Regions from separate parts of the Paenibacillus sp. S28 genome, predicted to be linked through region 2. Evidence: a T-box and tRNA genes for the amino acid it is inferred to sense, from the RefSeq annotation. Region 2 holds a T-box; the other regions hold tRNA genes.
The links. The T-box of region 2 lies ahead of argS (arginine--tRNA ligase). A T-box ahead of a tRNA ligase gene usually reads a tRNA of that ligase, here a tRNA-Arg.

Region 1 (7,618 bases), on a different contig from region 2:
AAACAGGATGTTCGTCGTATCGATTTGGATAAACTCCTGGTGCGGATGCTTGCGCCCGCCTTGTGGCGGAACCGAAGCGACCGTTCCTTCCAGGATTTTCAGCAGCGCCTGCTGTACCCCTTCACCCGATACGTCACGGGTAATCGAAGGGTTCTCGGATTTACGCGCCACCTTGTCGATTTCGTCGATATAGATGATGCCGCGTTCGGCTTTTTCCACGTCGTAATCGGCTGCTTGAATCAGCTTCAGCAGGATGTTCTCTACGTCCTCACCCACGTACCCGGCTTCCGTAAGGGAAGTCGCGTCGGCGATGGCGAACGGAACGTTCAAAATTTTGGCCATTGTCTGGGCAAGCAGTGTCTTACCCGAACCGGTTGGCCCCAATAGCAGGATGTTACTCTTTTGAAGCTCGACGTCTTCAATTTTGCTGCCGGTATTGATCCGTTTGTAGTGGTTGTACACGGCAACGGACAGCGATTTCTTCGCTTGTTCTTGACCGATGATATACTGGTCCAAAATATCGCAGATTTCCTTCGGTTTCGGAATATCCTTCAGATCCAGCTCTTCCTCATGTCCGAGCTCTTCCTCCACGATCTCCGTGCAGAGCTCGATACATTCGTCACATATATAGACACCGGGGCCAGCAACAAGCTTGCGCACTTGCTCCTGGGATTTCCCGCAAAAAGAGCACTTCAGCTGCCCTTTTTCATCGTTAAATTTAAACATGTAAACACCCCTTTAAGATTTAATCGGTGAAGTGAGAACCTGGTCAATTATGCCGTATGCTTTCGCTTCCTCCGCGCTCATGAAAAAGTCACGATCCGTATCGCGCTCAATTTTTTCAAGGGGCTGACCCGTGCGCTCCACGTAAATTTGATTGAGCTTTTCCCTGGTTTTAATAATCCAGCTCGCATGGATTTGGATGTCGGACGCCTGGCCCTGAACACCGCCGAGCGGCTGGTGAATCATGACCTCGCTGTTCGTCAGCGCAAAACGCTTGCCGGGTGCTCCGGCCGTCAACAGCAGGGATCCCATGCTCGCCGCCATACCAACGCAAATCGTGGATACATCAGGCTTGATAAACTGCATCGTATCATATATACCCATCCCCGCTGTGACAGAACCACCCGGTGAATTGATATACAAATGAATATCTTTCTCCGGATCCTCCGCAGCCAGGAACAATAATTGAGCTATGACGAGATTGGCAACATCATCATCAATCGCACTGCTCAGGAAGATAATGCGGTCCTTGAGCAATCTGGAGTAAATATCGTACGATCTCTCGCCTCTATTGGTTTGTTCTACAACCATAGGTATCAGACTCATGTGTCCAACCTCTTTTCCATGTAAAAGATGTGATGCGTGCTTCAATCAAGTTTACAGCACTATTCTAACATGTTCAAAGCACGATGTCATTTTTTCACTCCACACCATTTAATACAGTGTATGAGTTTTCTAACAATTATAACCCGAAACGGACTCTTGAATCGAATATGTATGGAAACAAAGCATCCATTTTCATGCAAGATTTAGATATAAATGGATACTTTTAGTTAAAAATAAGGCACGCAAATGAATATACGTGCCTTATCTCTCTATAGGTCCCTTATGTCAGCCTCCGCACTTAGAATCAGATGCAGAAGGCCGCGTCCGTTTCCTTCTTATTTTTCTTCAGCAGTTTCAGCAGTTTCAGCAGTTTCTTCGGCTGCTTCCACTTCTTTGCTGTTCTCAATCAGGAGATCCACCGTTTTGCGAAGGGAAATTTCTTCGCGCAGGCTTCCCAGCGAACCGTTTGCTGTAAGGATGTTGCGGATCTCGTCAGCAGTACGCTTGTAAGATTCAGCCATCACTTCCAGCTCTTTGTTGATGTCTTCCTCAGTTACTTCAATGTTCTCTTCTTTGGCGATTTGCTCCAGAACAAGGTTGTTGCGAACGCGTTTCTCGGCATCGTCCTTCATTTGCTCTTGCAGATCGCCCGTCGTTTGGCCAGAGAAGCTGAGGAACATTTCAAGGTTCATGCCCTGATTGCGCAGACGGTTGTCAAAATCACGCATCATGTTTTGAATTTCGCCGTCAATCATCGCTTCCGGAATTTCCACTTCGGCGTTGGCGGCAACTTTGTCTACAACAGCTGCTTCCTTATTGCCTTTCGCTTCTTGTTCCTTGCGCTCCAGAAGTTGTTTCTTCAGGTCTTCCTTGTACTCGGCGAGCGTTTCGAATTCACTTACGTCTTTGGCGAATTCGTCGTCCAGCTCAGGAAGCTGTTTGCGCTTGATTTCATGCACTTTCACTTTGAACACGGCTTTCTTGCCGGCCAGTTCTTCCGCATGATATGTCTCAGGGAAAGTCACTTCCACGTCTTTGAAGTCGCCAGTCGCCATGCCGACAACCTGCTCTTCAAATCCAGGAATGAACGTGCCGCTTCCCAGTTCCAGAGAATAACGCTCAGCTTGTCCGCCTTCGAAAGAAACGCCGTCAACAGATCCGTCGAAGTCGATCACGGCGACGTCTCCGTTCTCGGCAGCGCCTTCGTCGATAACCGACAGTTCGGCATGACGTTCTTGCAGACGCTTCAGTTCAGCGTCAAGCTCTTCGTCCGAAACCTCAACTTTTTGTACCGGAACTTCCACGCCTTTGTAATCTCCCAAAGTCACTTCAGGTTTAACCGTTACTTTCGCTTTGAATTTGAACACTTCGCCTTTTGCGAATTGGTCAATCTCCACTTCAGGACGGTCTACAGGGAAGATGTCAGTTTGGTCGACAGCTTCTGTGTATACTTCAGGAAGCAAAATGTCGATTGCGTCTTGATACAGAGCTTCGACGCCATAACGGGCTTCGAAGATCGGCCGAGGTACTTTACCTTTACGGAAACCAGGCACGTTAGCCTTTTTTGCTACTTTATTAAAAGCTTTGTCGAGGGCTGCAGCTACACGGTCTGCTTCCACTTCAACTTCAAGAACGCCAAGGTTCTTCTCTATTTTTTCCCAGGTTGCTTTCATTTTATGCTTTCCCCTCCAAAAATAATTCACATGTACTTAAGTTATCAGCACGCACAGAATAACCATTATAGTATAAACAACATTGCGGTGTTTTTCAAGGGCAAGCCCTTGGCAACTCTTCAGGTAAACGTTTCCGATCGCCTATTCCTGCATGCCGGCCGACACGAACTGCCTGAAGCTTCGATAAGCCTGCTCAAAACGGAAGCGCATCGTGTCCGTGATCCCGTACATCGCCCGGGACTCCTCCTCGTTGCGGCTGCCTGTGAGGCTCTCGGTGACGATCTGATGCAGGGCAGCTGCCCAGATGTCGATCGTAGTGTCGTCCTCGTCAAGGATCGACAGGTAATCCTCCGTCCCGTAGATCGCCATAATAAACTGCGACCACAGCTCCTGGGCAAAATAATACAGCGTCGGCTCCTGCACTTCGGTCTGCGCAGCCACACGCTCCGTTACCATTGCCACCTGCGGCGGAAACTCCTCCGGCGTTAAAGGCACCGTCTCCATATCGACGCTTACCTCCTCCTGTCCGCGCTTAAACTGCACCGTGCCCTGCATACCGCGCTTGCGCAGCGTTTGAAGCACCCTGAACTGCAGTAGCGGATGAAGGCGAGTCTGCATCAGCCACCCCACCAGCTTGTCGTCGATATCCGAGCCTTCCAGATAGGACAGCTGCTCGAGAGCGAGCATGGTCTGCTCCGATAAAGGCTCTTCCATGGCGGTGTGCAGCAGCTTGTCGGCGTAATGCTGGTCTTCGGCCAGCTTGGCCCGCACGTTCTGCCGTTTCATTTCTTCCTCGTCAGGCTCCTCCTCATGCTCATGAGAGTCCAAGCCTGTACCCTGCCCGCCGCCGTGATTCATATATTGTGGAAAAGCGGCTTCCAGCCATTCCAGAAGCGCCTGCCATTCTTCATAATGCCTCTCATCCTGCCCTTGGCACTGCAGCAGGAAACGCAAAAGCTCCATCGCTTCCCCGTACCGTTCATTTTCCAGCATGACGGTGAGCTGAATCTGATAGAAGTCGAGCGTCTTTGGAAAAAGAATGACGTTGTCCTTCGCTGGGGAAATATGTTCTTTAATATGTATTCCCTCCTTTCCCCGTGCTTGTGTGCAAATAATTGTTGATTATAGCATACCTCTTTCAACTTGAAAAAAAACATGTGAATGGACGGGGAATCCATTCGTTCTATGAAAAACGTATAGAAACCATTAATAATATAAATGGGGATTGAAACAACTTTTTTTCTCTTGCCCTGAGAACAGATGAGGGGGACTATGAGAAAGGAAAGAAAAACATATTGATATTATCAAAAATATATGTTATGATCTTTCTTGCTTGAATTTTTCATGTCCCAGTAGCTCAGCTGGATAGAGCAACGGCCTTCTAAGCCGTCGGTCGGGGGTTCGAATCCCTCCTGGGACGTAAAATGACACCACTCTTAGAGTGGTGTTTTTGCGTCCATAGGGATGAGAACCCCATTAGGGGGTTCGTCGGAGCATACGCTTCGTTAGCATCCGCTTCGTAGTCCGCCCGTTGGGGCGGTATCCCGAGCTGGGACGTGTTTTTGCGTCCATAGGGATGAGAACCCCATTAGGGGTTCGTCGGGGCATAAGCTTCGTTAGCACCCGCTTCGCAGTCCGCCCGTCAGGGCGGTATCCCGAGCCGGGACGTATGAAAGCTCTCCTTATTGGAGAGCTTTTTTTAGTTCCAGGAGGGAATTGAGAACCCCATTAGGGGTTCGTCGGAGCATAAGCTTCGTTAGCATCCGCTTCGCAGTCGCCGTTGGGGCGGTATCCCTCCTGGGACGTAAGAAAGCTCTCCTTATTAGAGAGCTTTCTTACGTCCCAGGAGGGAATTGCGAACCCCTCAAGGGGTTCGTCGAAGCATGCGCACCGATAATCTCCTCTTCTATAACCTTCCCACCCATTCGCTCAGTTGAACACAAAAAAAGAGGACCCCAAGGTTACCCCAAGGTCCTCTCTATCCCATGCTTGTTACAGCTTCACGATTTTGCCTGTGTCCTGCGATTCAAACGCACCCAGGATGACATTCAGGGAACGCAGACCTTCTTCGCCGGAAATTTGCGGCGGCGTGTTGGTCAGGATCGATTCCACGAACGCGTCGATGACGCCGCTCGGTACTTGCTTTTCGTTCGTCGCCATGGCGCCGACCTTGTACGTTTCCACAGTGCCGTTCGTCAGCTCGACGATAACCTCGTCGCCTTCAACGGTTCCGATCTTCATGCAGCCGTTTTCGCACCAGAGCACCGTACCGTTGTCGCCGGAACGGTAATGCGTCCAGCTCGCCATCAGCGTGCCCACAGCTCCGCTCTTCATGCGCACGATGCAGGTCGCATTGTCGTCCACGTCCGTACCTTCTTTATGTACGGTACCGATAAAGCCGGCGACTTCCACGACTTCATCGTTCAGCAAATAGCGGATGAAGTCGGATTTATGCACGCCGAGGTCACCCATAGCGCCCATGATCGCTTCATCCTTGCGGAAGAACCAGCTGTCGCGTCCATCGACGCTCCAGCTTTCCGGACCACCGTGGCCGAAAGACGTGCGGAACGTCAGCACTCTGCCGAGCTTGCCGGAATCCAGAATTTCTTTTGCCTTCATGTGCGGAGGCATGAGGCGCTGATTGTGGCCCACCATCAGGAAGACGCCGTTTTTGCGGGCCGCTTCGATCATCTGCTCCCCTTCTTCCTTCGTGGTCGCCATCGGCTTTTCCACCAGGACGTGCAGCCCGGCATTCGCTGCATCGATGCTCATCGAAGCGTGAAGGTAGTTCGGCGTACATACGCTGACTGCGTCAAGCTTCTCGTTCTTCAGCAGTTCCTTGTAGTCGGTGTATGCTTTGGCACCGTATTGTGCCGCCACCTCTTCAGCGCGCTCCTTGAGCGGATCCGCGAAAGCAACCAGCTCCACATTCGGGTTCGCTGCGTATTCAGGAATATGTCTGCGCTGGGCGATGGCGCCGCAGCCGAAAACCGCTACTCTAATTTTACTCATGGATACAAATCTCCCTTTCTTCAGCTCTAATCTCAATCACATTAAAATTGGTTCAAGTAGTTCTGCTTCAGCCAGTTCATGCTGTTCTCCACGCTTTGCAGCGGAGGATTCTGGCACACGTCCTGCTCGACGATCAGCCACTGCGTACCGGCATCGGAAGCGGCCTGAATGACGCCCGGCAAATTCACGTCCCCTTGACCAAGCTCAAGCGTCTTCATGTTGCCATCGGCATCCTTACTGAAGTCCTTCAGGTGAAGGAGCGGCAGGCGTCCGGCATATTTCGGGATATAGGTGAGCGGATCCTGTCCGGCAAACTGCACCCAGCATACGTCCATTTCCACTTGAACGGCTTCAGGCGAAGTGGAGGAGTACATGGCGTCGAATACAAACTCGCCGTCAATCTTGTCCGCGAATTCAAAATCATGGTTGTGATAACCGAACGTCAATCCTTGTTTGCGCGCCTCGGTACCCACTTCCTCCAGGAAAGCGAACAGTTCCTTCCACTGCTCGATGTTCTCCCGGTCTTCCGGTGCAACGTAAGGACACATCATGGTTGTCGCGCCGATCATTTTCAGGTAATCGATCTCTTTCTGCAGGTCGGCCCGAAGCAGATGCAGGCCCACATGAGCGCCGATCGCTTGAAGACCGAGCTCTTGAAGAAGCGTTTTCATTTCTTCAGCAGGAATGTCACCGTATCCGGCAAACTCCACACCTTCATACCCAAGCTCAGCCACTTTGCGAAGCGTTCCTCGGAAATCCTTAGCCGTTTCATCACGAAGCGTATACAATTGCAAGCCAATGTTCAATTTTTTCATAAAAAGGGCACCTCGTTTCCCAATAAAATGATTGCTCTATCTGCTACTATCATACATGCAAGTAAGCTAAAATGAACATAAACAATATGATTGCAACATGAACTATTTGCTTGTTTTTTTGAGAAAGGGGAGCACATGATGGAAGCCAGACTGCTGATTTGCGATTACTCCTACCATTTCCAGCAGTTCAGCAACAGCCACCGCGCGGGCTTGACGACCTATTTGTTCCGGCTGCAGACGGAAGGATCCTGCACCGTATTCTGCAACGGCACCGATTACCATGTCGAAGGCGGGGACCTGCTGCTGCTGAAGCCGGGAGACGAATACGAGCTTATGGTGCATGAAGATGCCGGCGGGGGACGCGTCTCGAGCGGCGATTATTTTCTGTTTTGCGAAGGCGGCTGGATCGATGCCTGGTGGAGCCGGATGAGCCGGCCTGTCGTCAGCCGGATTGGCAGCGACGATCGCCTGCTCGGTCTGTGGAGGCAGCTGCTGCTAGAAAAAAGGCGCGGCCTGGAGGGGGAGAACGTGGAGCTCACCGGTTACCTGCTGCGAAGCTTGTGCCTTTGCCTGGACCGGGCCATCACGGAGACGAAGCCGGCGAACCGCACCGCTTATACCGCATTGAGGCTGAAGCGTTTTGTCGAGGAGCATGCCACCGTTACCTTTAAATTGGAGGAAGCCGCCGCCCATGTCGGCCTGAGCCTGTCCAGAGCCGTCAAAATCTTCAAGGAGCAGTACGGCAAAACGATGATCCAATACGCTCTGGAAATCCGGCTGAACGCCGCC
Region 2 (7,618 bases):
GGAGAGCTTGCACCGCAAAATGGCCGGGAGCAGAACGCCGAATCGCACGGTGAATCGGCTTCGGATCATGGCGGGGAATCGCAAACTTTGCACCACCCGCATCATGCCCATAAATCGCACAACCATGAATCACATGCCCATGAATCGCATGATCATGTTATGGTTTACACCCATTATTTTAAAGGTCCCGTCGAGAGCCTGGCCTTTGAACGGTTGATCGCCAATCTTCCGCGGGACGTGTACCGGGCCAAAGGTGTTCTGACCTTCAGTGATACGGCCAGCCGCTTCCTATTCCAATATGCCTTCCGGGAGTCCGATTTTATGAAAATCACCCCGCAGGGAAATGTTCCGGATGTTGCGGTTTTCATCGGCGAGCACTTTTCGCGGAGTGAGCTCGAACAAGCTTTGCTCAGCCTGGAACAAGGCGGGGCGCGGAAGACAGACTGAATTTTCCTGGTTATAACGCCTCCCAAACGGTTAATAGATGTGCAGAGCAATAAATCACGGGAGGTAGATCGATCATGATGAATCAGGAACAACAGTACAAGGATTGTATCGAAGCCTGTTTGCAGTGCATGAATGCCTGTAATGTGTGTTATGTGTCCAGTCTGAAGGAGTATGAGCTCGCCATGCTGCGTGAATGCATCCGTCTGGACCGGGAATGCGCGGATATTTGCGATTTGGCGGCGCAGTCGATGCTTCGCCACAGCCCGTTTGTGACGCAGATCTGCGAGCTGTGCATCACGGCCTGTGAAGCGTGCGCCGATGAATGCAGCAAGCACGAGCACGATCACTGCCAAGCATGCGCCGAGGCCTGCCGCCGCTGCGCCGAAGCCTGCCGGCAAATGCTCGTCGCGGCCTGACCGATCATTATACAGCATTGAACGATTGCCTGATTGCCGAGGGATGACCCGGCGGTCAGGCTTTTTTCGTTTCAGGGTTACACATCCGTCTATGCGATTGTTTTTCCAATGATCCGGGTAACATATGGATGGTTACTACAACCTGAATCGGCAGAAGGGAGAACAACATGGACAAGCAAAAGACCAAGGAATCTTCAAGTTTCATCCCCTACATACCTGCATCCAGAACACTGCCGGAACTTACGGTGCTGGCCGTCATTCTGGGCATCATCCTGGCGGTTGTTTTCGCAGCTGCCAATGCCTACCTGGGACTTAAAATCGGGCTGACGGTCAGCGCATCCATTCCAGCCGCCGTCATATCGCTTGGTGTCCTGCGAGGATTGTTTAAACGAAAATCGATCCTGGAAAACAATATCGTGCAAACGATGACGACAGCGGGCGAGGCGGTGGCAGCCGGGGCGATCTTTACCTTGCCCGCCCTGTATATGTGGAATCAAGTCCCGGGCATCGGAACCGTCAGCTTCATCGTGCTCGTCGGGGGATTTTTGGGCGTCGCGATGATGATCCCGCTGCGCCGGCTGCTGATCGTCAATGAGCATCAGACGCTGCCTTACCCGGAAGGCACCGCCTGCGCCGAAGTTCTCATATCGGGAGAAACCGGCGGCAAGAGCGCAAAAATGGTGCTGTACGGATTTATCGCCGGCGGGCTGGTGAAAGCGCTGGGTGATGGCTTCAAGTGGTTCAAGACCGAGATCGAAACCGGCATTTACCGGTTTAAAAACGCGGTCATCGGCATGGATACATACCCTGCGCTGCTTGGCGTAGGCTACATTATCGGTCCGGCGATTTCGGGGCAGATGCTTGCCGGCGGGATCATGGCCTGGCTCGTGATGATTCCGATGATAGGATTTTTCGGCGGAGGCGCACAGGCTGTGCTGTCACCGGCCGAAGCACCGATCCCGCAGCTGGACGCCTGGGGCATCTGGGAGGGCTACATCCGCTACATTGGCGCGGGCGCAGTGGCGGCAGGTGGATTGATCACGCTGGTCAAAACCCTGCCCATGCTGTTCAGTTCGCTGGCGGCGACTTTGTCCGGCTTGAGCAAACGAAACGAGCAGAAGGTTGCGCTGGACCGCACCCACTTTGATATTCCAGGCTTTTGGGTGACGATCATGATTGCGCTTCTCGTTATTATCATCGCGTTTGCCCCGCTGACCGACGTGGGGATCATTGGCGCGATCGCCATCGCCATTTTCGGCTTTTTGTTCGTAACGGTCGCTTCCCGGATTGTTGGCCTGGTAGGCAGCTCCTCCTCACCGGTGTCCGGCATGACGATTGCGACGCTGCTCATCGTAACGTTTATTTTTAAGATGACCGGGTTATCAGGTATGGGGGGAATGATCGCCGCACTGACGGTTGGAGCGATCGTCTGCGTCGCGTTGGCTGTGGCCGGGGACATTTCTCAGGATTTGAAAACAGGTTACCTGGTGGGCGGGACGCCTTGGAAGCAGCAGGTAGCCATGATGATCGGGGTACTCGTATCCGGTCTGGTGATCGGCTTCATTCTGTCCGTACTGAACGAAAGCTACGGACTCGGATCCGAGCAGCTCCCAGCGCCGAAGGCCGTATTGATGCGGCTGATCGTGGAGGGGATCATGTCGAACAATTTGCCGTGGGAGCTGATTTATATCGGTGCGGCTTCGGCGGTTGTGTTCGAGTTCTTGGGTCTCAACTCGCTGACCGTAGCGGTCGGCATCTACCTGCCGATTCATGTCAGCACCCCGATCATGGTCGGCGGTATCGTTCGCTGGTTTGTGGAATGGCGATCACGGAAGGACGCCGGATTGCTCAAAGCCAGGGTGGAAACGGGGACGCTGCTGGCTTCGGGCCTGATCGCCGGCGAATCGCTGATCGGGGTGATCATTGCGATCCTGATCTGGCTCGGCGTTCCGATTCCGGGAGACGTTCTGGTCTCCAGCAATGTGCTTCCGCTGGTTGTTTTCCTGCTAGTCGTCGTAATGCTGGCCTGGATCTCTCTCCGGCAAAAGAAAGAGTCCGTCGTGACGAAGCGGGAGGTGTAGCAACATGCTGGGCTACCGGAAAAAGCGGAAGGACGCCGCGGGAATACCGATCAACTTGCTGGACTTGGTTCCGGTGCTGCATTCGAAGGTGAAGTGGGAAAAGACCGAAGGGATTGTGACGTTGTCTGTGCCGCGGGAGGGATGGCTGGCCCGCCAGTCGGTCAAATGGATGAAACAGCCGGCGGTCGTCCGAATCCGGCTGGATGCGCTGGGCAGTGAAGTGGCCGCCTGCTGCGACGGTTCCCACTCGGTGGCGGATATCGCAGGCAAGCTCCATGCCCGGTTCGGTGAGCAGGCGGAGCCGCTGCTGCCAAGGCTGGCCAAGTTTATCGAGCTGCTGGAAATGAACGATTTGGCCGTATGCCGTCCCGGTGATTCCTGCCAACGGGCACAGGATGCATAAGAGGTAACATGAACAGGCAATCCTGCGGCAGGAAATTGGGGTGTTGCATTCTTTGCTGTCCCCCGTGTATACTATTGGAAAATTGAACGTCATGGAACGGGAGAGTAGTGAAGCGTCAGGGCATCAAGCGAGCCGGGGATGGTGGAAGCCGGTATGCCGCGATTCATGAAGCGCACCCGGGAGACGGCCTTTTGAACTAAAACCGCTAGATGGGTGCGGAGTAGAGAGGTCCGGTTAGCCGCCGTTACAGGCTTCAAGGGAAACGGATGCCGTGCTGGCGCATGGGCCGTTTACTTAGAGTGGTACCGCGGGAATTCAGCTCTCGTCTCTATATTAGAGACGGGGGCTTTTTTGATTTTTGATAGTCGTTACGATATGGAAAGGATGATTGTTATGTTACAGGAATGGATCGCGTCGGCGCTCGAGCCGCACGTGCCGTGGACGAAGCAGCAAATCGAGGATCTGCTGGAAATCCCGCCGCAGCCGCAGATGGGGGATGTCGCTTTCCCATGCTTTACGCTGGCCAAAACGTTTAAAAAATCGCCTGCGGACATCGCCAAAGAGCTGGCTGCCCACTTTGACGGGCGAAACGGAATACAGGCGGAGGCCGCCGGCCCTTATGTCAACTTCAGGCTGGACCGGAAGCGTTATGAACAGCAAATCATGGACGAGTTGACGGCGACGGATCATAGACCGAACCTGGGAAAAGGAGAAAAAGTGCTCATCGACATGTCCTCGCCGAACATCGCGAAGCCGATGGGCATCGGGCATCTGCGCTCCACGATGATCGGCGCCGCCCTGTACAACATGTACAAATTGGCGGGGTACGACGTGGCCAGCATCAACCATCTGGGAGACTGGGGCACGCAGTTCGGCAAGCAAATCGCCGCATACAAACGCTGGGGGAACGATGAAGCCATTGCGGCCAATCCGATCAAGGAATCGCTGAAGCTCTACGTTCAGTTTCATGAGGAAGCACCCCATGATGAGACGCTGGAGCCGGAGGCCAGGGACTGGTTCCGGAAGCTGGAATCCGGGGATGAGGAAGCTTACCGGCTCTGGAAATATTTCGTGGACGTCAGCTTGGAGGAGTTTCAGCGGATGTACGATCGCCTGGGCGTCAGCTTCGACTATACGCTCGGGGAAAGCTTTTACAACGACAAGATGGGTGCCGTCGTGGATCAGCTGCGCGACCAGCATCTGCTCGAAGAGAGCGATGGCGCGCTGGTCGTGCGCCTGGATGAGGAGGGGATGCCGCCTTGCCTGATCATCAAAACGGACGGAACGACCATCTACCCGACGCGTGACCTGGCAACCGCCCTTTACCGGCACGATGTCTTGAAAGGCGACAAGCTGCTGTATGTCGTGGGCGGCGAGCAGAGGCTGCACTTTCAGCAGGTATTTGCCGTGCTGCGCCGTATGGGAGCAGACTGGGTGGATCAATGCGAGCATGTACCGTTTGGCCTGATGCGCTTTGAAGGAAAGAAAATGTCCACCCGCCGCGGCAAGATCGTCTATCTTGAGGAAGTGCTGGATGAGGCGGTTGCCCGGGCATTGCAAATCATCGAAGAGAAAAACAGCAGCCTCGAACATAAGGAGGAGGTCGCGGAGGCGGTCGGCATTGGGGCGATAATTTTCGGGGACTTGAAAAACAACCGCCAGAACGAAGTGGATTTTTCCCTGGAGGAAGCGCTGAACTTCGATGGGGAGACAGGGCCGTATCTTCAGTACACGTATGCGCGTACCCAAAGCGTGCTGTCCAAAGGACGCGCGGCAGGGGAACCGGAGAGTGGAACGGCCGGGCCTGCCCAAGCGGTTAACGGCCAGCTTGGAGATTCCGGATGGGAGCTGCTGAAGCTGCTGACCCGCTTCCCGGATCAGCTGAAGCGCGGAATCCAGAACAACGAGCCGTCGGTGATGGCGCGGTATGCGCTGGATGTAGCTCAAGCGTTCAACCATTTTTACAACAAGGAACGGATTGTCACCGAGGACAGCAGCCTGAGGGAAGCGAGACTGAAGCTGACAGAGCTGACGGGCGATTCGTTAGCGAGAACGATGCATCTGCTCGGATTAAAAACGCCGCAGCGGATGTGACGCCATTTGTTGAAACGGGAGGAGAGTTGGTTGGCTGTACAGGAGCAAGGAAGCGGCCGGCGGAACACGCCGGCGGAGATCATCCTCCGGCTGGAGGATGTCAGCAAACGCTACGACCGCCGGGTAGTGATTGAGCATATGACGCTCGAGATCGCCAAAGGGGAGTGCACGGCGCTGGTCGGGAAGAACGGCTCGGGCAAAAGCACGCTGCTGCGCTTGTTGGCCGGATTATCCCGTCCTACCGAGGGAAGACGGCGGGTGGAGGATGTCCGAAGCCCCACGATTGGACTTGTCGCCGAGAAGTTTCCGGCGCTGCCGTTTACGCCGGGCGAGTTTTTAATGAGCATGGGCATTACGCGAGGGATGGACAAGCGGACCGTCCAGACGGAAATATCCGAATGGCTCAAGAGACTGGGTATGGATTCGTACAGGGATGTTCGAATGAGCCATTTTTCGAAAGGCATGCTGCAGAAGATCAATCTGGTTCAGGCGGTGATGGGGAAACCAAGGCTTCTCCTGCTGGATGAGCCCTTATCCGGCATAGACGTCCCCTCGCAGAAGGAGGTGGTCCGCCTGCTGATGGACATGAAGGGGATGGGGACTGCGATGGTGATGTCCGTCCATGAGCCGGAGCTGATCAACCAGACAGCGGATCGCATCGTACTGCTTGAGAACGGAAAGATCGTTAAGGAGGAACGCGGGTTCCGCATAGAAACGGTCCGGTATGCGACTATTGTTTTTCATGGAGATCCGCTGCGCGTCCGCCAGTCTTTAGAGGGGATCGGCGATAGGGAAGTGGCTTGGGTAAAAGAGGGGGCGGAATCCGAGATTCATGTAAGAACGGACTTGAGCGATCATGTGCTGCAGTTGATCCTTAACGGCGGGGGTCATATCGTATCCGTTTCGCAGCACGAACCCTCCGAAGTGGATCTAGGCGAGCTGCTCAAGACTGCGGTGGCTGCCTTAGAAGGAGGAGCGCTATGATCCGTCTCGCTTCTTTTTTACTTGCCAGCTACATCCGGTCTTACCGATACTTTGCTCCTGTGGGGAGCATGCTAATTGCGATGATGCTTTTGTACTCCTACAAGCCGAACCCGGTGATGGACAGCTATGCGGTCACTTCCGCATTTCTGTTTGTCGGCGGGGCTTGGTTGTCGTTCAGCTTCCTGAATCATGCGGGCGCCGTATTGGAACAGCTCAGCGTGATTCACGCAGGGAGCATGCGGAAATATGCCGCAAGTCAAATGCTGGCTCTGCTCGCCGTCATCGTCTTTTTAAGCGCCTTTTTCCTGCTGTATCCTGTGGTGATGAACATGTTCGCCGAAACGGTCAGCGCACGGCAGTGGCTTATCGCTTCTTCCGGGCATCTGGCATTGGGCATGCTGGGCGCAGGCATCAGCTATTTCCTTCAAGCCGCTTACATCCGCAATATCAGCCGCGCGACGGCGATTCTGCTGATCATCGTCATTTTATCGATTGGGGCGAGGCAGATTGCGGCCAAGCTGCCCGAAGGGTTATCCTGGATCCGCTGGGCCTTCCCTCCGGTGGCTGAAATGATCGACACCCTGATGCGGAGTGATACCGCTCTCCTTACAGGAGTATGGGGAGTAATCGGGTATACGTACCTGTATGCTTTTGCTCTGGCCGCAGCCTATTGGATATTCTCTGCATACCGTGATGCCAGAACATAGGCTGATACATTGGGCTTTTCTCAGAACATTGGAACCGTTGATTTCCTTCTACCCCCGGGTTGTGATTGGACCGTAAGCACGGTAACATGGAGATAGGTCTATCCGATCAGGAATTTTTACATAAGAGGTTGAACCTCGGCAGCAGGAGTCAGGAGGAAAAGCATGAAATCAGTCGGTCTACAAGGTATCGAGCAGCAATCGAAGGAACTGTTCGCGTATTTCGGCTTGGCCGTATACTATTCGCAGGCATTGGAGCAGCAGCTGACCAATCTGCTGATGCTGATGAAGCTGTCGAAGGGGGAGGTTCCCTCCGAAGAGGAACTGACCGAGCTGTACCGCCGCAAGCTCAGCAGTTCCCTGGGCCAGCTCGTCAACGAAATCCGGCATCACTTTCCTTTTACGGAAGAAGAGACGCTTCTATTAAAAGAGGTATGGAAGCAGCGGAATTATATCGTTCACGATTATTTCAAGGAACGGATCAAGGAG
Region 3 (7,618 bases), on a different contig from region 2:
CTGATCAAAATTTTATCCGGTGAGGAAGTGGAGCATGAGCGCATCTACGTCACGCTGATCAAAGGGGAATCTGTCGGAAAAAGCGCTCGGCAGGTTAACGTGGGCTAGATGAAGCACGCATGCACCGCGGTGAACAAACAGAAGGGTATCCGGCTGACTAGAGCCTGTCGGATACCCTTTTTGCATGTTCATTTTACATTAACGAATGGCCACGTTGTAGGTTTTCAACCAGTTGTTGACCTGGGCCAGGTAAGCAAACAGCTGCGGCCCCGACATCAGCTGGCCGAACCATGGCAGATTCGAGGACGCCTCAGGGGAAGCGGCGATCTCGAGAATTTTGTTCTTGTCGATCAGCGGCAGGATCGGGGCAGACGGATCGTCCAGAATGTCGAGCATCTGCTGCTTGACGGCGGCAAGGAAGTCCGGATTGTGGGTTTTCGGATACGGGCTCTTCTTGCGGTAGAGCACGTCGTCCGGCAGCACGCCTTCCAGTGCCTTGCGTAGAATGCCTTTTTCCCGACCGCCGGTCATTTTGATTTCCCAAGGGATATTCCATACGTACTGGACCAGCCGGTGATCACAATAAGGCACGCGTACTTCGAGACCGACGCCCATGCTCATGCGGTCCTTGCGGTCCAGCAGCGTCGGCATGAAACGGGTGATGTTCAGGTAGGACATGACCCGCATTTTGGCCTGCTGGCCGGTCTCGCCGCGCAGCTTGGGAACTTCCCGTACCGCATCGGCGTAACGATCGCCCAGGTAATCCAGCGGACGGATCCATTCGCGGATTTCGGGAGACAGCAGGCTGGCCCTCATGTCGGGTGCGACCGACCAAGGGAACGTGCCGGAATTCAGCATTTCCTCGCGGTGAAACCAGGGATAGCCGCCGAAAATTTCGTCGGCCGCTTCGCCGGAGACGGCTACCGTCGCCCCTTTTTTGATCTCACGGCAAAATAAGTAGAGCGAGCCGTCCACGTCCGCCATGCCGGGCAGGTCCCGGGTCAGGGTGGAGGCGTTCAGCGATTCCACGAGCTCGGGGGTATCAAATTCGATGTAATGGTGCTGTGTCCCGAGTTCCTCCACCATCCGCTGGATAAACGGAGCGTCGGCTCCCGGCTGGAAGGCATGCGATTTGAAATGCTTATCATTGCCGACGTAATCGACGGAGTAGGTGTGGACCTGCCCTTGGTTGGTCCGGTTATAATACTGAACGGCAAGGGCCGTCAGGGCGCTGGAATCCAGCCCTCCGGACAGCAGCGTGCAGACCGGAACGTCCGAAACGAGCTGCCGCTCCAGCGTATCCTGCAGCAGTTCGCGCAGCTTGGCCGCCGTTTCCTCCACGCTGTCTTCGTGGATGTGGCTGTCCAGACGCCAGTAGGCGTAACTGCGCAGCCCGTCGCGGCTGAAGATCATCGCGTGCCCTGCCCGCAGCTCCTTCATGTCTTTATAGACGCCCTGTCCCGGCGTCCGCGCCGGGCCGATAATGAACACTTCGGCCAGTCCTTCCGGGCCGACCACGGGCTCCATCTTGGGATGCTGCAGCAGCGCTTTGGGTTCGGAGCCGAATATTAAAGTGCCGTCGATGTAGGCGTAAAACAGGGGCTTGACGCCCAGGCGGTCCCGAGCCATAAACACCTGCTCCCGGACGCTGTCCCAGATGGCAAAGGCAAAAATGCCGTTGAACCGGTCCACGCAGGCCGGCCCCCATTCGATGTATGAAACCAAAAGAACTTCCGTATCGCAATGGGTCCGGAAGTGATGTCCTCTTTTGACCAATTCGCTCCGCAGCTCGGCCGCGTTATATAGCTCCCCGTTATAACAAATCGCATACACATCATCATCATCATGAACGATCATGGGCTGTGCGCCGTTTTCGGGGTCAATGACGCTCAGACGGCGGTGGCCGAAGGCGCATGGATTGGAGATCCATGTTCCCGAAGCGTCCGGTCCGCGATCCGACATCGTTTCTGTCATTTTGACAAGGATCTGCGAATCCTGGGTTAAGTCGCCGCTCCATTGTATAAAACCGGTTATTCCGCACATGATGGGTCATCCTCTCTTTGTCGTTTGTCCACTCGCTGTCCTTTCTGTTTGCCAAAGTGATACAGTTATATGCCGAATCGGGGCATAAAATGTCTGTCCTTTAACGAAAACTATAGGAAAGGCAGTGTAAGAAAAACGTGTCTGTCGACGTACTTCTACAGCAGGCAGGCCGCATTTAGCGGATGTTTTTCTTGCGATCATGGAATGGTTCAGCTTCGCTGAAAACTTATAAATTTCTATGATCTTTACAAAGGAGAGTAATGTGACATGGATAAGCAGCATTTTTATGTATCGGTACACGGCAGAAGCGTTCTTGCCGAACAGGGCGCCGCTCCTTATGAGCTGGTAATGTACTGCACGGTGGGACAGGCCAGGGAAGTGCAGCAGATGATGGAGGATATGCAGGAGCATGCCGAAGACTCCTTCCTGGCCTATACGTTTCCATGGCCGGATACGCCGGAGGATGATGTCAATTCGCAGTACACGGAGAGCCTGAACAAGCTGTACCGGAAAATATACGAATACGGCACGGCAGAAACGCGCCAGCATCTGACGGAGAACAAAATGCTGGGGTATACTTGATTTCTGAATTCCGGCTGACCAGGGAGAGGAGGAAAGCATGTATTATATTAAGGATGCCAAGGTGCGGCGGATGACGGAGCTGGACGGGGCCCGCTGCGCCGAAATCGGTGTGCTGCCGGGAGCGGTCGACGACCCTGCGCTTTTGGCTTATGTGGCCGAGCCGTCGCCGGGCTGCTACGACTTGATCCGGCTGATCCGCAACGATGCCGACACAGATCTCGACTGGTACGACAACAGCATGCATCAGGCGTATACCGATGTGACGATGCAGGCGTTCGAAGGCAGCTTTTTTCTGACGGCCGAGGAGGAGCGGGATCTGTTCCTGCGCGACCTGATCTCTTTTGGGAACGTAGAGGAGGACCTGCGGAGCAGGTTCGCAAAGTAAACGCAGCCATAATTTAAGAAACATAGCCGGCAGACTCCCGCCCCATACTATGGTTTAGGGGAGGTGAGCTAAATGGCGGACTTCACGAACAAAAAAGGCAAGAGAAGCAAGTACGCCCGACAAAACGCTTTTGCGGGTGGAGTGACGAGCAGAAATTCGAGAAATTTGGCTGTGCCCCATAACCCAAGACGTTTTGGCAACCAGTAACCTCCTTGAACCATGAACAAACCTCCGGGCGTTCCCCGGAGGTTTGTTCAGCTATTCTTAGCTGTTCACGCTTTACGCATATTCGCGAAGCACCTGAATGCCTTTAACGATGTTGTAGACGAACGTGCCGAAGTAAATAACGCAGAACAGCAGGATATATCCCAGGATCGAGCCGGCATGGTGGGCTGCCAAAGTAAAAAACAGCAGCGGTACGGCCGCAATGAACGGCAGCAGATGCGAGAGCAGCGCACGCTTGGCATGCCTGGCGACGTATTCGTCCCGGACAGCGATCCATACGATCACCGGCAGGATAAACGGGGCGAAAAATATGCTGAAGTAGGAAAGTGAAGATAACAACTGTCGCATGGGAAATGCTCCTTTACAACGTATTTTGTTAAGTTATTACCCATAGTATTTCCCGCCAATCGGCTTTCTCATTTTCCTCTTGAAAAATTGGCTAAATGCGGTATAATAAATAACGCATTCGCTTTTTTTATTACATAGCAAGTCCCAGTAGCTCAGCTGGATAGAGCAACGGCCTTCTAAGCCGTCGGTCGGGGGTTCGAATCCCTCCTGGGACGTACAAGGAAAGCCCTCACTCGAGGGCTTTTTCTTTAGATATAAGCAAGTAGAGCGAGAAGGGAGAGAGACCGGATGAATCAGGATATTAAAGTATCGCAGTGGACCGCGCTGCTGATCGAGCAGGCGAAGCGGGCCGGACTGTCTGCGGCCGCCATCGCTGAGGCTGTCCATAACAAGGACACTGAGCCGTTTATCCAGGCTGGGCTCGAGGGCGAGCGTTATACCAACCTGTTCGGCTACTCGGAGGAACACGGGGAGCCGCTGGCCCAGGCGGCAACGGAAGGCTACCGCATGACGTTTAACACGCGGAACGGGCTGAAAAACTGGCTGGTGCAGCGTTTTGGCCTGGATGAGGAAAAGGACTTTGAGGTTGGCGAGGGCGTGATTCACGGGCTGCGGCTCACCTTGGAACAGCTTGCTGCATTGCAAAAAGCACTGGCCGTAAATTGGGTGATTGCCGGATCGCGCGACCTTCCGGGCGGCATGGTGGAGCTGGATTTGTCCATTCGTGCCCTTCAATCCGCTTCTCAAGCCTAATTCGATCTAAATAGGCGTATGTCGGTTAGCTATAATAAAAGGGGCTGTCCCATGCTGTCGTGTCATGCACGACGGTGGGCAGCCCCTTTGTCATTTCGTTTCAATCGCTCCCATCGAACGATTCCTGCTTACTTCCTTGTTAACCACGCCTAGCCGGAAGGTCCACGCTAACTGATCAACATCAGGATAATCGAGGACAATGACAGGCAGGCACTGAGCAAATAGATGAACACGACCGCCTGTTTCGGGCTCAGCCCCCAGGACAGCAGCCGATAATGGAGCTGGCTTCGGTCGGCCTTGTATACCGGCTTGCCGTCCCGATACCGTTTGATTACAACGTAAATGTTATCGAAGATCGGCACACCAAGCGCCAGCACGGGAACGAGAATGGAAATGACGGTCACCTGTTTAAAGGCTCCGTCCAGGGCGATGATGCCGAGCATGAACCCGATAAACGTCGCGCCTGCATCCCCCATGTAAATTTTGGCGGGCGGCTTGTTGTATCTCAGGTAACCGAGCGTCACCCCGACCAGCAGCACTGCCATGATCGCGGAATGGGACTGGCCTTTGGCAATAGCAACGATAAACAGCGTAAAGGCCGAAATGGCGGCCACGCCTCCGGACAGCCCGTCCAGACCGTCCATAAAATTAATGACCGTCGTGACGCCGAAGATCCACAGAATCGTCAGAATAAACTGCAGCCACTCCGGAAACACGACCATATGGCCGGCGAACGGAACGGTGATCCCTTCGAATGAGATCCCTGAATAGTAGACGATCACTGCAGCGCCTACCTGCACGAGCGTTTTGGGCAGAGCGGCAAAATCCTTGCCTTTCGTCTTGTACCAGTCATCGATCATGCCGATGCCGAGGATGAGCAGCGAGCCGGCCACAATGCCGGCCATTTCCTTGTCCCAGTGTCCGGTGAGAACGATGTAGGGAACCATGAAGCCGAGAAAGATGGCGATGCTTGCCAGATGCGGTACGGGTTCCTTATGTATTTTGCGAGTGGTGGGCCGGTCGACGAAATCAACCCGGATCGCGAGCTTCCTTAAAGGAGGGATCAAAGCCAAAACGATAACAAGCGACACAATAAATCCAATTACATACACAATGGTCAGGCCTCCAATACTTAGCTTTGCAATTTGCTGTCGTTTCATTTAAAGTCTCTGGTTGGTTTTCGGATACAGTTAAATGTAGCATTTGTATTTTTAACTAGAATAATCGCTATTTTTGCAAAATACAACGATAAAATATTTAATATTTCCATAACATTCCAATCAACCGCTTTTTACAATTCTAGTAGAAAATAGGTCTATAGCACTTATGCTAATAGAAGAAGGGTGAGCCGATGTTGAAGAAAAATAAAATGTTTCAGGTACTGATGGCCTCTGCAGTTGTAACTTCCGTACTGGCCGGAGGAACGGCAGAAGCCGCTTCCACTGCAAAATCATCATCTGCGGGTCAGGCTGCAAAGATGACGTCGCCAAAACTGAAAGCGGCCAAGGTGGAACTCAGCGTGAACGGCGCGAGCGTCTCCGTCAATGCGGTCCAGCTAAACCAGGCGTACCTGGTAGCCGTGTCAGACATCGTCAAGGCTTTCGGGGCAAGCGCAAGCGCCGCCAAAGGGATCGTCACGATAAAGGATGCGACCGGTTCACGCGTCGTTCAGCTGCAGGCAGGAGCAAAGTCCTATAAGGTGAATGGAGAGGCCGCAGCCTTTACGAACGCTCCCGTGCTTCAAGATGGCAAAACCTACGTAGAGCTTCAATCGCTCGTGGAAGCACTGGGCGGGGAATGGATCGTGGGCAGCGGGCAGACGCAGCAGGTATTGACGGTTCAAAAACCGGAAGGAAGCTATTCTTCTGTACGCTGGAACGCCCAAGGGCAAATCATTGCCAGCCGTGACGACGGGGAGTCCGCCCAAATCGTTAAACTGGACCCCACAAGCTATGGCAGCACGGTGATCTCGACGGACGAATATGCTGCGGAATTGGCGGTGTCCCCGAACGGGCAGTGGGGAGCTTATACCGATAACGCCGGCCAGCTCTACCTGATGAACCTTGCCAGCGGGCTCTCGCAAAAACTCGGCTCCGACACTTCCGTCAAGACAGATTTGACCTGGTCGGCGGATAACAGCCGGATTTATTTCATCCAGGGCGACAAGCAGGAAAAAATATCTTACATGATTGTAGCCGACGGCAAGGTGACCGAAGTGCTGGCCGACAAAGTGGAGAACAAATCCGATGTGAGCCTGTCCGCGGACGGCAAACGATTGGTCTATATCGTTAATGTGACCGGCGTGGCCAGCAGCGATAAGGACAGCACGGAAGAATCGCTCAGCATCGACTATTCGGGCGCGGGCCAGCAGCTGTATTCCCTGGACCTCACGAATAAAGAAGCTAAACCGGTTCAGCTAACAACGGGTAAAGACAATAAATTGTATCCTGTCGCACTGGATGGCGGCAAAGCGGCGTATTTGAGCGCCGACCCGGATAGCGTCACTGCCAAGGACGTCATCAAGGTGATCGGCCCAGACAGCAGCGTTCAGGACCTGGCGAGCATCATCGATGTGACGGTTATCGCGGCCGGGCCATCGGGAACGCTTGTTGCAGCGGGCATCGCTGCCGACGGCAGCACGAAAGTGCTGAAGATCGACAGCGGCGGCCAGGCGCAGCTTTACAGCACGTCCGGAACCGTCAGCGAGCTGGCAGTGTCTGCGGACGGCAGCCGGATCGCGCTGATCGAAGACGGCAGGATTGTAGTCATAACAGGCGGAAAGACCATTCAGCTTACCAAATAAAAGCGGTTCTTAACCGAAAAGGAGAATAAACGATGAAACTGTTCAAAAAATTAACGCTGGCTGCCGTCACTTCCCTGGTAGCGGTAACCACCCTGGTCGGCTCCGCTAGCGCCGCCTCCGGCATCTCCGGCAAAATTACGATTAACGGGTCCACTGCGCTGCTTCCGCTCACGCTTCAGGCAGCCAAGGAATTTCAGAAAATCAATCCGAAAGTCAGAATCTCCGCTTCCGGCAAAGGCTCGGTAACCGGACCGCAGGCTGTGAAGAAGGGCATTGCCGACATCGGGGCGTGCGACTGGGACGCCAGCATGGACGTACCGGGCTTCAAGGCTTTTGAAGGCCAGGTAGCCAACAAGGTGGCCGTCATTCCTTTTGCGACAGTCACCAACAAAAACGTGAAGGTGAACAACCTGACCACCGAACAGCTGAAAGGGATTTTCTCCGGCAAAATCACCAACTGGAAAGAAGTCGGCGGTGAT
Region 4 (7,618 bases), on a different contig from region 2:
TGCCGAGCACGTAGTTGATCGAATTGAGCGAATCGTCCATTTCCAGCAGGAAGCAGGAGACCAGCTCGCCGCGGCGGCTTTTGCCGGCATTGAGGAAGGTCGGGGTCGCTGGCTGCAGCCGCTGCTCAATCATCGCTTCGGCGATGCGGAGCGCTTTACCGATATTCCCTTCGCCCAAGTACAGCGCCACGATGGCGACGCGGTCCGGGTACTGCTCCAGATACTGCTTCTTGTCGTTGGTTCTCATCGCATAGTCCTTGTAGAACTTCGAGATCGCCATGTAGGACTGGAATTGAAAGTCGCTGCTCGCCGTCAGGTTGAACACAGACTCGACTTCGTCGTAGGTGTAATGCTCAAACACGTTCTCATAGTAGTCGTTGCTGATCAGGTAATCCAGCTTCTCGCGCAGGGAGCCGAACTTCATCGTATCGCGCTCCACTTCCTCCATAAAGGCGGCAACCGCCTCCCGGTCTTTTTCCAATTGAAAGTAACCGTCCGATCCGCGCTGCATAATTTCGTTGTTGAGTTCAATATGCTTCAATGCTCCGCACCCTCTCTTTGAAAATCTCCGTATCCCGCATCGTTCCCGAAAGCTCGAACTTGGTGATGACCGGCACATGGTACATCTCCGATATCGTATCCGCGCTCTTGGCGAAACGAGGCCCCCAGTTCCGGTTGCCGCTGGCCGACACGCCGCGAAGCATGCGGTTGTTCTTCGACAGGAAGTTCGACACTTTCTCGGGCACCTGCCCAAAACCCGTTGTATACGTTACGAGCACGTAAGGCTCATTCACCTGCTCCTGCTCTTCGATCGGAATGGCTCTCATGTTCAGCTTGTTGATAAAGCGTCTGACATTGCCGGTCTTGGAATCATAGACGATCAGCATGATCCTTCACTCCTGAATAATGTTCTCTGCCGTGGTCACGGGCGCAAAAAAAACGTCTATTGACGTCATTGAAGATAACCACACCACATATCGTGGTCGTTATTCTTGTGATCACAGAATGGTTCAGCTTCGCTGAAAAATTAAATTGATTTTCTCAAAATAACACCGGAATGAATGGTGTGTTGTGGGAAATTATGTTATATATACTATGCCGCTGACAATCAATATGTAGATGGTTTAAAGCGGGTATTAAGAATAATACATCAATATATTGATGTGGTCAAGCCTGTGAGAATCATGTTCATGGGCGCACTTGCAGCCTGCTTGACGCCTTGAAAAACAAAAAAACAGGGAACCTCCCGGCGATCCGTAAGCGGATCGATTCGGGGAGATTCCCTGTTTTTCTTCGGTTCCAAAGCCGCGAATATTTACACGCCTTGGATTGGAGTGCTTTCCAGAACTTTATCGATCAGTCCGTATTCCTGCGCTTCAGCTGCGCTCATGAAGTAGTCACGGTCGGTGTCTTTCTCGATGCGCTCCAGCGGCTGTCCGGTACGTTCGGACAAGATGCGGTTCAAGGTGTCGCGCATTTTCAGAATGCGGCGGGCGCGGATTTCGATATCCGTAGCCTGGCCTTGCGCACCCCCGAGTGGCTGGTGGATCATGATCTCACTGTTTGGCAGGCCGAAGCGTTTGCCCTTGGCGCCGGCGTTCAGCAGGAACGCGCCCATGGAAGCCGCCAAGCCTACGCAGATTGTAGATACGTCCGGTTTGATGAACTGCATTGTATCGAAAATCGCCATACCGGCCGTAATGGATCCGCCGGGGCTGTTAATGTACAAATGGATGTCTTTCTCCGGATCTTCGGCTGCGAGGAACAGCAGCTGGGCGATGATAGAATTGGCGACCACGTCATTGACTTCGGTGCCCAGGAAAATGATGCGGTCTTTCAGCAAACGGGAATAGATGTCGTAAGCCCGTTCACCGCGGTTGCTTTGTTCGACGACCATAGGAATATAACTCACGTGGAAAACCTCCCTTAATTGGCTCAAAATAGGTCATTCTATACATACTGTTACCGTATTAACCACATGATAAACAATTTCAAACAAAAAGTCAAAGAAAGTCAAACTCGAGGTAAAAAAAATAGCCATCTGATTGGCTGTGGTACGTTTGGTTAAAAACATAACGTAGAACGGTTGCCGTTCTGCGTTCTCTTCTATTAAAGAAAAATGGCGCGCCCGCGAGGAATTGAACCTCGATCTCAGGCTTCGGAGGCCTACGTCATATCCATTGGACCACGGGCGCAAAATTCAATAGCAAGAGTTATTATATGATAGCTTGCCTCAAAATGCAAGGGTTAAGTTATTAATTTTTTCGAATCAGGAAAATGCTGTATAGGAGGAAAGGCTGATGTGAATTATAGTCAGTGGACTACTTGCAACCAGCGCCATTATTGAGTAGAATAGTGGTGGGACTTAAAACGTTGACCCGGGACATTTTAGGGCCAGGGGAGAGAGGGAAGCGAAGTTGCAGGAGTGGAAAGAAATGCGGGATATATTAGAGATACAAAAGCAGCTTCTGCCTGATCTCGTGGACGTTCTCAAGACCAGATATACCATTCTTCATCAGATCAAGCTGTCGGAGCTGATCGGCCGGAGAACGCTCGCTGCATCCCTGCATATGACCGAGCGGGTGCTGCGGGCCGAGACGGATCTTCTCAAGTCCCAGGGCCTGGTTGAGATCGAGAGCTCTGGGATGAGGGTCAGCGAGGCGGGAAGCAAGCTGCTCGAACAGATGGAGCCGATGGTGAAAGTGCTGTTCGGCCTCAATGATCTTGGCGAGAAGATCCGCCAGACGTACGGCTTGCGCAAAGTCGTGGTCGTGCCCGGGGATTGCGAATCGTCGCCGCTCACGAAGCGTGACTTGGGACGCGCGGGTGCCAAAGCGCTGCTTGGCGTCATGAACCAAGGGGACACCGTAGCGGTGACTGGAGGCTCAACGCTCGCCGAAGTGGCGGAGCAGTTGACGCCGCAGGCGGCCGTACCGATGAAGAACAGCTGGTTCGTGCCAGCTAGGGGCGGACTTGGCGAAAGCGTGGAGTTTCAGGCGAACACGATCGCATCCACCATGGCCAAGCGCGTCGGCGCGCAGTACCGGCTGCTGCATGTGCCGGACCTCCTGAGTGATGAAGCGTATCAGTCGCTGGTGCAGGACCGCAACATCCAGGAGATCGTGCAGGCGATCAGGCACTGCCGCATCATCATGCACGGCATCGGGGACGCGATGGAGATGACCCGCCGAAGAAGGCTGGATCCCGCCGCCGTGGAGGAGATCCGGTCGGAAGGAGCCGTAGCCGAATCCTTTGGCTACTATTTCAATGAACAAGGCGTTGTCGTTCATAAAATGATGACTTTGGGGCTGCGGCTGGAGGACATTATGCGGACCGAGACCGTCATCGGCATTGCGGGCGGCCGAAGCAAGGCCAAAGCGATCCATGCGGTGCTCAAATTCGGCCACGAGGACATTCTGGTGGTTGACGAAGCGGCCGCTATCGAGATCTGCCGGGAAATTGGCAGCGAGTAAACAACATTCCTTTTGATGTCATGACAGGTATCTACCTGTTTTGAATAAATAAAATACGAACTTTTGGGAGGACTATTCAATGAGTGTAAAAGTAGGCATTAACGGTTTTGGACGTATCGGACGACTCGCTTTCCGCCGTATTCAAAATGTGGAAGGCATCGAAGTTGTAGCCATCAACGACCTTACTGACGCTAAGATGTTGGCCCATCTGCTCAAATATGATACAACGCAAGGCACTTTCAACGGAGATATCGAAGTTCACGACGGCTTCTTCAAAGTGAACGGCAAAGAAGTTAAGGTTCTGGCGAACCGTAACCCTGAAGAACTTCCTTGGGGCGATCTTGGCGTAGACATCGTTCTCGAGTGCACAGGCTTCTTCACAACGAAAGAAGCTGCTGAGAAACACCTGAAAGGCGGCGCTAAGAAAGTTGTGATCTCCGCTCCGGCTACAGGCGACATGAAGACGATCGTATACAACGTTAACCATGAGACACTGGACGGAACTGAGACTGTAATCTCCGGCGCATCTTGCACAACGAACTGCCTGGCTCCTATGGCCAAAACGCTGAACGACAAGTTCGGTATCGTTCAAGGCTTGATGACAACGATCCACGCTTACACTGGCGACCAAAACACCCTGGACGCTCCGCATCCAAAAGGTGACTTCCGTCGTGCGCGTGCAGCTGCAGAAAACATCATTCCTAACTCCACTGGCGCTGCAAAAGCGATTGGTCTGGTTCTTCCAGAACTGCAAGGCAAACTGGACGGTGCCGCTCAACGCGTACCTGTACCAACTGGTTCCCTGACTGAGCTCGTTACAGTTCTGAACACCAAAGTAACGGCTGACGAAGTAAACGCAGCAATGAAAGAAGCTTCCGATCCAGAAACTTACGGCTACACTGAAGACGAAATCGTATCTTCCGACATCAAAGGCATCACGTTCGGTTCGCTCTTCGACGCTACTCAAACGAAAGTGTTGACTGTTGGCGACCAACAGCTGGTTAAAACCGTTGCTTGGTACGACAACGAAATGTCTTACACTTCCCAATTGGTTCGCACATTGGCATACTTCGCTAAGATCGCTAAGTAATATCGGCCATCCCATAGCGAAAACATCCCGAGCGGAAACAGGCATCCTATGTTTCCGCTCTTTAAAATATAGAATGCATAAATTTTCAGCGGAGCTGAGCCATTCTATGATTGCAAGATCAATGTCCTAACATGCTGAACCACGGGGCTGAGGAGACTGTCCCGTTAAAAATATGGGTGCGGAGGGAAACAATACGATGAACAAGAAGTCTGTACGTGATGTAGAAGTAAACGGCAAACGCGTATTCGTGCGCGTTGATTTTAACGTGCCATTGGAAGACGGCAAAATTACCGACGATACACGGATCCGTGAAACGCTGCCAACGATCAACTACCTGATCGAGCATGGCGCGAAAGTGATTCTGGCCAGCCACATGGGGCGCCCGAAAGGCGAAGTGGTAGAATCCATGCGTCTGACACCTGCGGCAGAGCGCCTGTCCGAGCTGCTCGGCAAACCGGTTGTCAAGGCTGACGAAGCGGTTGGCGACGCGGTCAAAGCGCAAGTGGAGAAGCTGAACAACGGCGACGTGCTGCTGCTTGAAAATGTCCGCTTTTACCCTGGCGAAGAGAAAAACGATCCGGAACTTGCGAAGCAGTTCGCTGAGCTGGCTGACCTGTTCGTAAACGACGCGTTTGGCGCCGCTCACCGTGCGCATGCTTCGACCGAAGGTATCGCCCATTACCTGCCGGCTGTTTCCGGCCTGCTGATGGAGAAGGAACTTTCCGTACTTGGTAAAGCACTGTCCAATCCGGAGCGTCCTTTCACAGCAATCATCGGCGGTTCCAAGGTTAAGGATAAAATCGACGTCATCGACAACCTGCTGAACATCGCGGATAACGTCCTGATTGGCGGCGGCCTGTCCTATACGTTCATGAAGGCACAGGGCTATGAAATCGGTCTGTCTTTGTGCGATAATGAAAAACTGGATGTCGCGCTCGGATTTATCCAAAAGGCGAAGGATCTCGGCAAAAACTTCCTGCTTCCGGTTGACATCGTCATCGCGGACGATTTCAGCGCCAATGCGAACGTTGACATCGTAGAGGTCGGCAACATCCCTGAGAAATGGGAAGGCGTGGACATCGGACCGAAAACCCGTGCCAAATATGCAGAGATCATCAAGAACTCCAAACTCGTGGTATGGAACGGACCGATGGGCGTTTTCGAAATCGATCCTTTCTCCAATGGTACACGCGAAGTGGCTGAAGCCTGCGCCCAAACCGAAGGCTACACCATCATCGGCGGCGGCGACTCGGCGGCAGCGGCAGAGAAATTCCATCTGGCTGACAAAATGGATCACATCTCCACTGGCGGCGGCGCATCCCTCGAGTTCATGGAAGGCAAAGCTCTCCCTGGCGTCGTGGCACTGAACGACAAGTAAGCAAGAAGCGCTGGAAGAGCGCGGAACGTACGGACCCGTAAGGACAAAAAAGGAGTGAAAAGTGTGAGAACACCTATCATCGCCGGCAACTGGAAAATGTTCAAAACCGTTCCGGAAGCCAAAACGTTTATCGAAGAAGTCAAAGGCAAAGCTGAAGTTGAAGGCGTGGAGAACGTCATCTGCGCTCCGTTCACGAACCTTCCCGCTTTGGTGGAAGCTGTGAAAGGCACATCGATCAAAATCGGTGCGCAAAACCTGCATTTTGAAGATAACGGTGCGTTCACCGGGGAAATCAGCGGCGTGATGCTGAAAGACCTTGGCGTAGACTACGTCATTATCGGCCACTCCGAGCGCCGGCAATATTTTGCCGAAACCGACGAGACCGTAAACAAAAAGGTCCAAGCGGCATTCCGTCATGACCTGACTCCAATCGTGTGCGTCGGCGAGAAGCTGGAAGAGCGCGAAGCCGGCCAAACGAAAGACGTATGCAAAGTGCAGACGGAAGCAGCGTTCCAAGGCTTGTCCGCAGAACAGGCGGCTCAAGTGGTTATCGCTTACGAGCCAATCTGGGCGATCGGAACAGGCAAGTCCTCGACTGCACAGGACGCTAACGAAGTGATCTCTTATATCCGCAGCCTGGTTGAAGGCCTGTATGGCAAAGAGGTAGCGGATCAAGTCCGTATCCAATACGGCGGCAGCGTGAAGCCGGAGAACGTTAAAGAATACATGGGCCAAAGCGACATCGACGGCGCGCTCGTTGGCGGTGCCAGCCTGCAGCCGGCTTCGTTCATCCAGCTCGTTGAGGGGGCGAAGTAAGATGACCGCACCTAGACCCGTAGCACTGATCATCATGGACGGATTCGGGCTGCGCAGCACGGACGAAGGCAACGCAGTAGCGCAGGCCAAGAAACCGAACTACGACCGATTGATGGCGAAGTATCCGAACACGACGCTGACCGCTTCAGGCGAAGCGGTAGGTCTGCCGGAAGGGCAAATGGGAAACTCCGAAGTCGGCCATTTGAACATCGGCGCAGGCCGCATCGTGTACCAGGATTTGACCCGGATTTCGAAATCGATCCGCGAAGGGGAGTTTTTCAACAACCCGACGCTGGTCGAAGCGGTGCAAGCTGCAAAGAATAACAGCAAGAAGCTCCATCTGTATGGCCTCTTGTCCGACGGCGGGGTACATAGCCATATCGAGCATATGTTTGCTATGCTGGACCTAGCGAAAAAAGAAGGGCTGGATGAGGTTTACATCCATGCTTTCCTGGACGGACGCGACGTGGCTCCGGATTCCGGCAAGAAGTTCATCCAGGATCTGCAAGCCAAGATCAAGGAAGTTGGCGTCGGCAAAATCGCCACGGTACAAGGTCGTTACTATGCGATGGACCGCGATAAACGCTGGGAGCGCGTAGAGAAGTCCTACCGTGCGATTGTGTACGGGGATGGACCGAAATACACCGATCCGCTGGTTGCCGTAACGGAATCCTATAACAAATCGGTATTCGACGAGTTTGTAGAGCCGACCGTCATCGTTGACGAGCAGGGCAGCCCGGTATCGCTGGTGGAGAGCGGAGACTCCGTTATCTTCCTGAACTTCCGCCCGGACCGCGCGATCCAGCTGTCCCAGGTGTTCACGAACAAGGACTTCCGCGGATTCGACCGTGGGCCGAAGTT

Region 1: it has a tRNA-Arg gene. The T-box ahead of argS (arginine--tRNA ligase) is inferred to sense a tRNA for this amino acid. The anticodon was not compared.
Region 3: it has a tRNA-Arg gene. The T-box ahead of argS (arginine--tRNA ligase) is inferred to sense a tRNA for this amino acid. The anticodon was not compared.
Region 4: it has a tRNA-Arg gene. The T-box ahead of argS (arginine--tRNA ligase) is inferred to sense a tRNA for this amino acid. The anticodon was not compared.

The regions. Positions count from the first base shown of each region.
Region 1 is NZ_JACVTM010000014.1:51,958-59,575, forward strand. Features, by position in the region: gene clpX (ATP-dependent protease ATP-binding subunit ClpX) at 1-726, opposite strand, end outside; gene clpP (ATP-dependent Clp endopeptidase proteolytic subunit ClpP) at 739-1,329, opposite strand; gene tig (trigger factor) at 1,665-3,002, opposite strand; gene IAE55_RS26095 (hypothetical protein) at 3,144-3,995, opposite strand; tRNA gene IAE55_RS26100 (tRNA-Arg) at 4,349-4,422, shown strand; gene IAE55_RS26105 (Gfo/Idh/MocA family protein) at 4,995-6,014, opposite strand; gene IAE55_RS26110 (sugar phosphate isomerase/epimerase family protein) at 6,056-6,829, opposite strand; gene IAE55_RS26115 (helix-turn-helix domain-containing protein) at 6,968-7,618, shown strand, end outside.
Region 2 is NZ_JACVTM010000006.1:167,868-175,485, forward strand. Features, by position in the region: gene IAE55_RS16530 (CobW family GTP-binding protein) at 1-447, shown strand, start outside; gene IAE55_RS16535 (four-helix bundle copper-binding protein) at 525-863, shown strand; gene IAE55_RS16540 (OPT family oligopeptide transporter) at 1,031-2,944, shown strand; gene IAE55_RS16545 (PqqD family protein) at 2,949-3,347, shown strand; T-box leader at 3,431-3,680, shown strand; gene argS (arginine--tRNA ligase) at 3,741-5,441, shown strand; gene IAE55_RS16555 (ABC transporter ATP-binding protein) at 5,472-6,425, shown strand; gene IAE55_RS16560 (hypothetical protein) at 6,422-7,132, shown strand; gene IAE55_RS16565 (hypothetical protein) at 7,295-7,618, shown strand, end outside.
Region 3 is NZ_JACVTM010000014.1:86,149-93,766, reverse strand. Features, by position in the region: gene IAE55_RS26270 (LacI family DNA-binding transcriptional regulator) at 1-108, shown strand, start outside; gene asnB (asparagine synthase (glutamine-hydrolyzing)) at 199-2,043, opposite strand; gene IAE55_RS26260 (hypothetical protein) at 2,311-2,625, shown strand; gene IAE55_RS26255 (hypothetical protein) at 2,663-3,010, shown strand; gene IAE55_RS26250 (DUF4870 domain-containing protein) at 3,290-3,583, opposite strand; tRNA gene IAE55_RS26245 (tRNA-Arg) at 3,725-3,798, shown strand; gene IAE55_RS26240 (hypothetical protein) at 3,872-4,336, shown strand; gene IAE55_RS26235 (MraY family glycosyltransferase) at 4,504-5,496, opposite strand; gene IAE55_RS26230 (stalk domain-containing protein) at 5,688-7,139, shown strand; gene IAE55_RS26225 (phosphate ABC transporter substrate-binding protein) at 7,172-7,618, shown strand, end outside.
Region 4 is NZ_JACVTM010000013.1:126,325-133,942, reverse strand. Features, by position in the region: gene nrdE (class 1b ribonucleoside-diphosphate reductase subunit alpha) at 1-541, opposite strand, end outside; gene nrdI (class Ib ribonucleoside-diphosphate reductase assembly flavoprotein NrdI) at 528-887, opposite strand; gene clpP (ATP-dependent Clp endopeptidase proteolytic subunit ClpP) at 1,316-1,912, opposite strand; tRNA gene IAE55_RS25630 (tRNA-Arg) at 2,121-2,195, opposite strand; gene IAE55_RS25625 (sugar-binding transcriptional regulator) at 2,436-3,473, shown strand; gene gap (type I glyceraldehyde-3-phosphate dehydrogenase) at 3,553-4,563, shown strand; gene IAE55_RS25615 (phosphoglycerate kinase) at 4,760-5,941, shown strand; gene tpiA (triose-phosphate isomerase) at 6,005-6,757, shown strand; gene gpmI (2,3-bisphosphoglycerate-independent phosphoglycerate mutase) at 6,759-7,618, shown strand, end outside.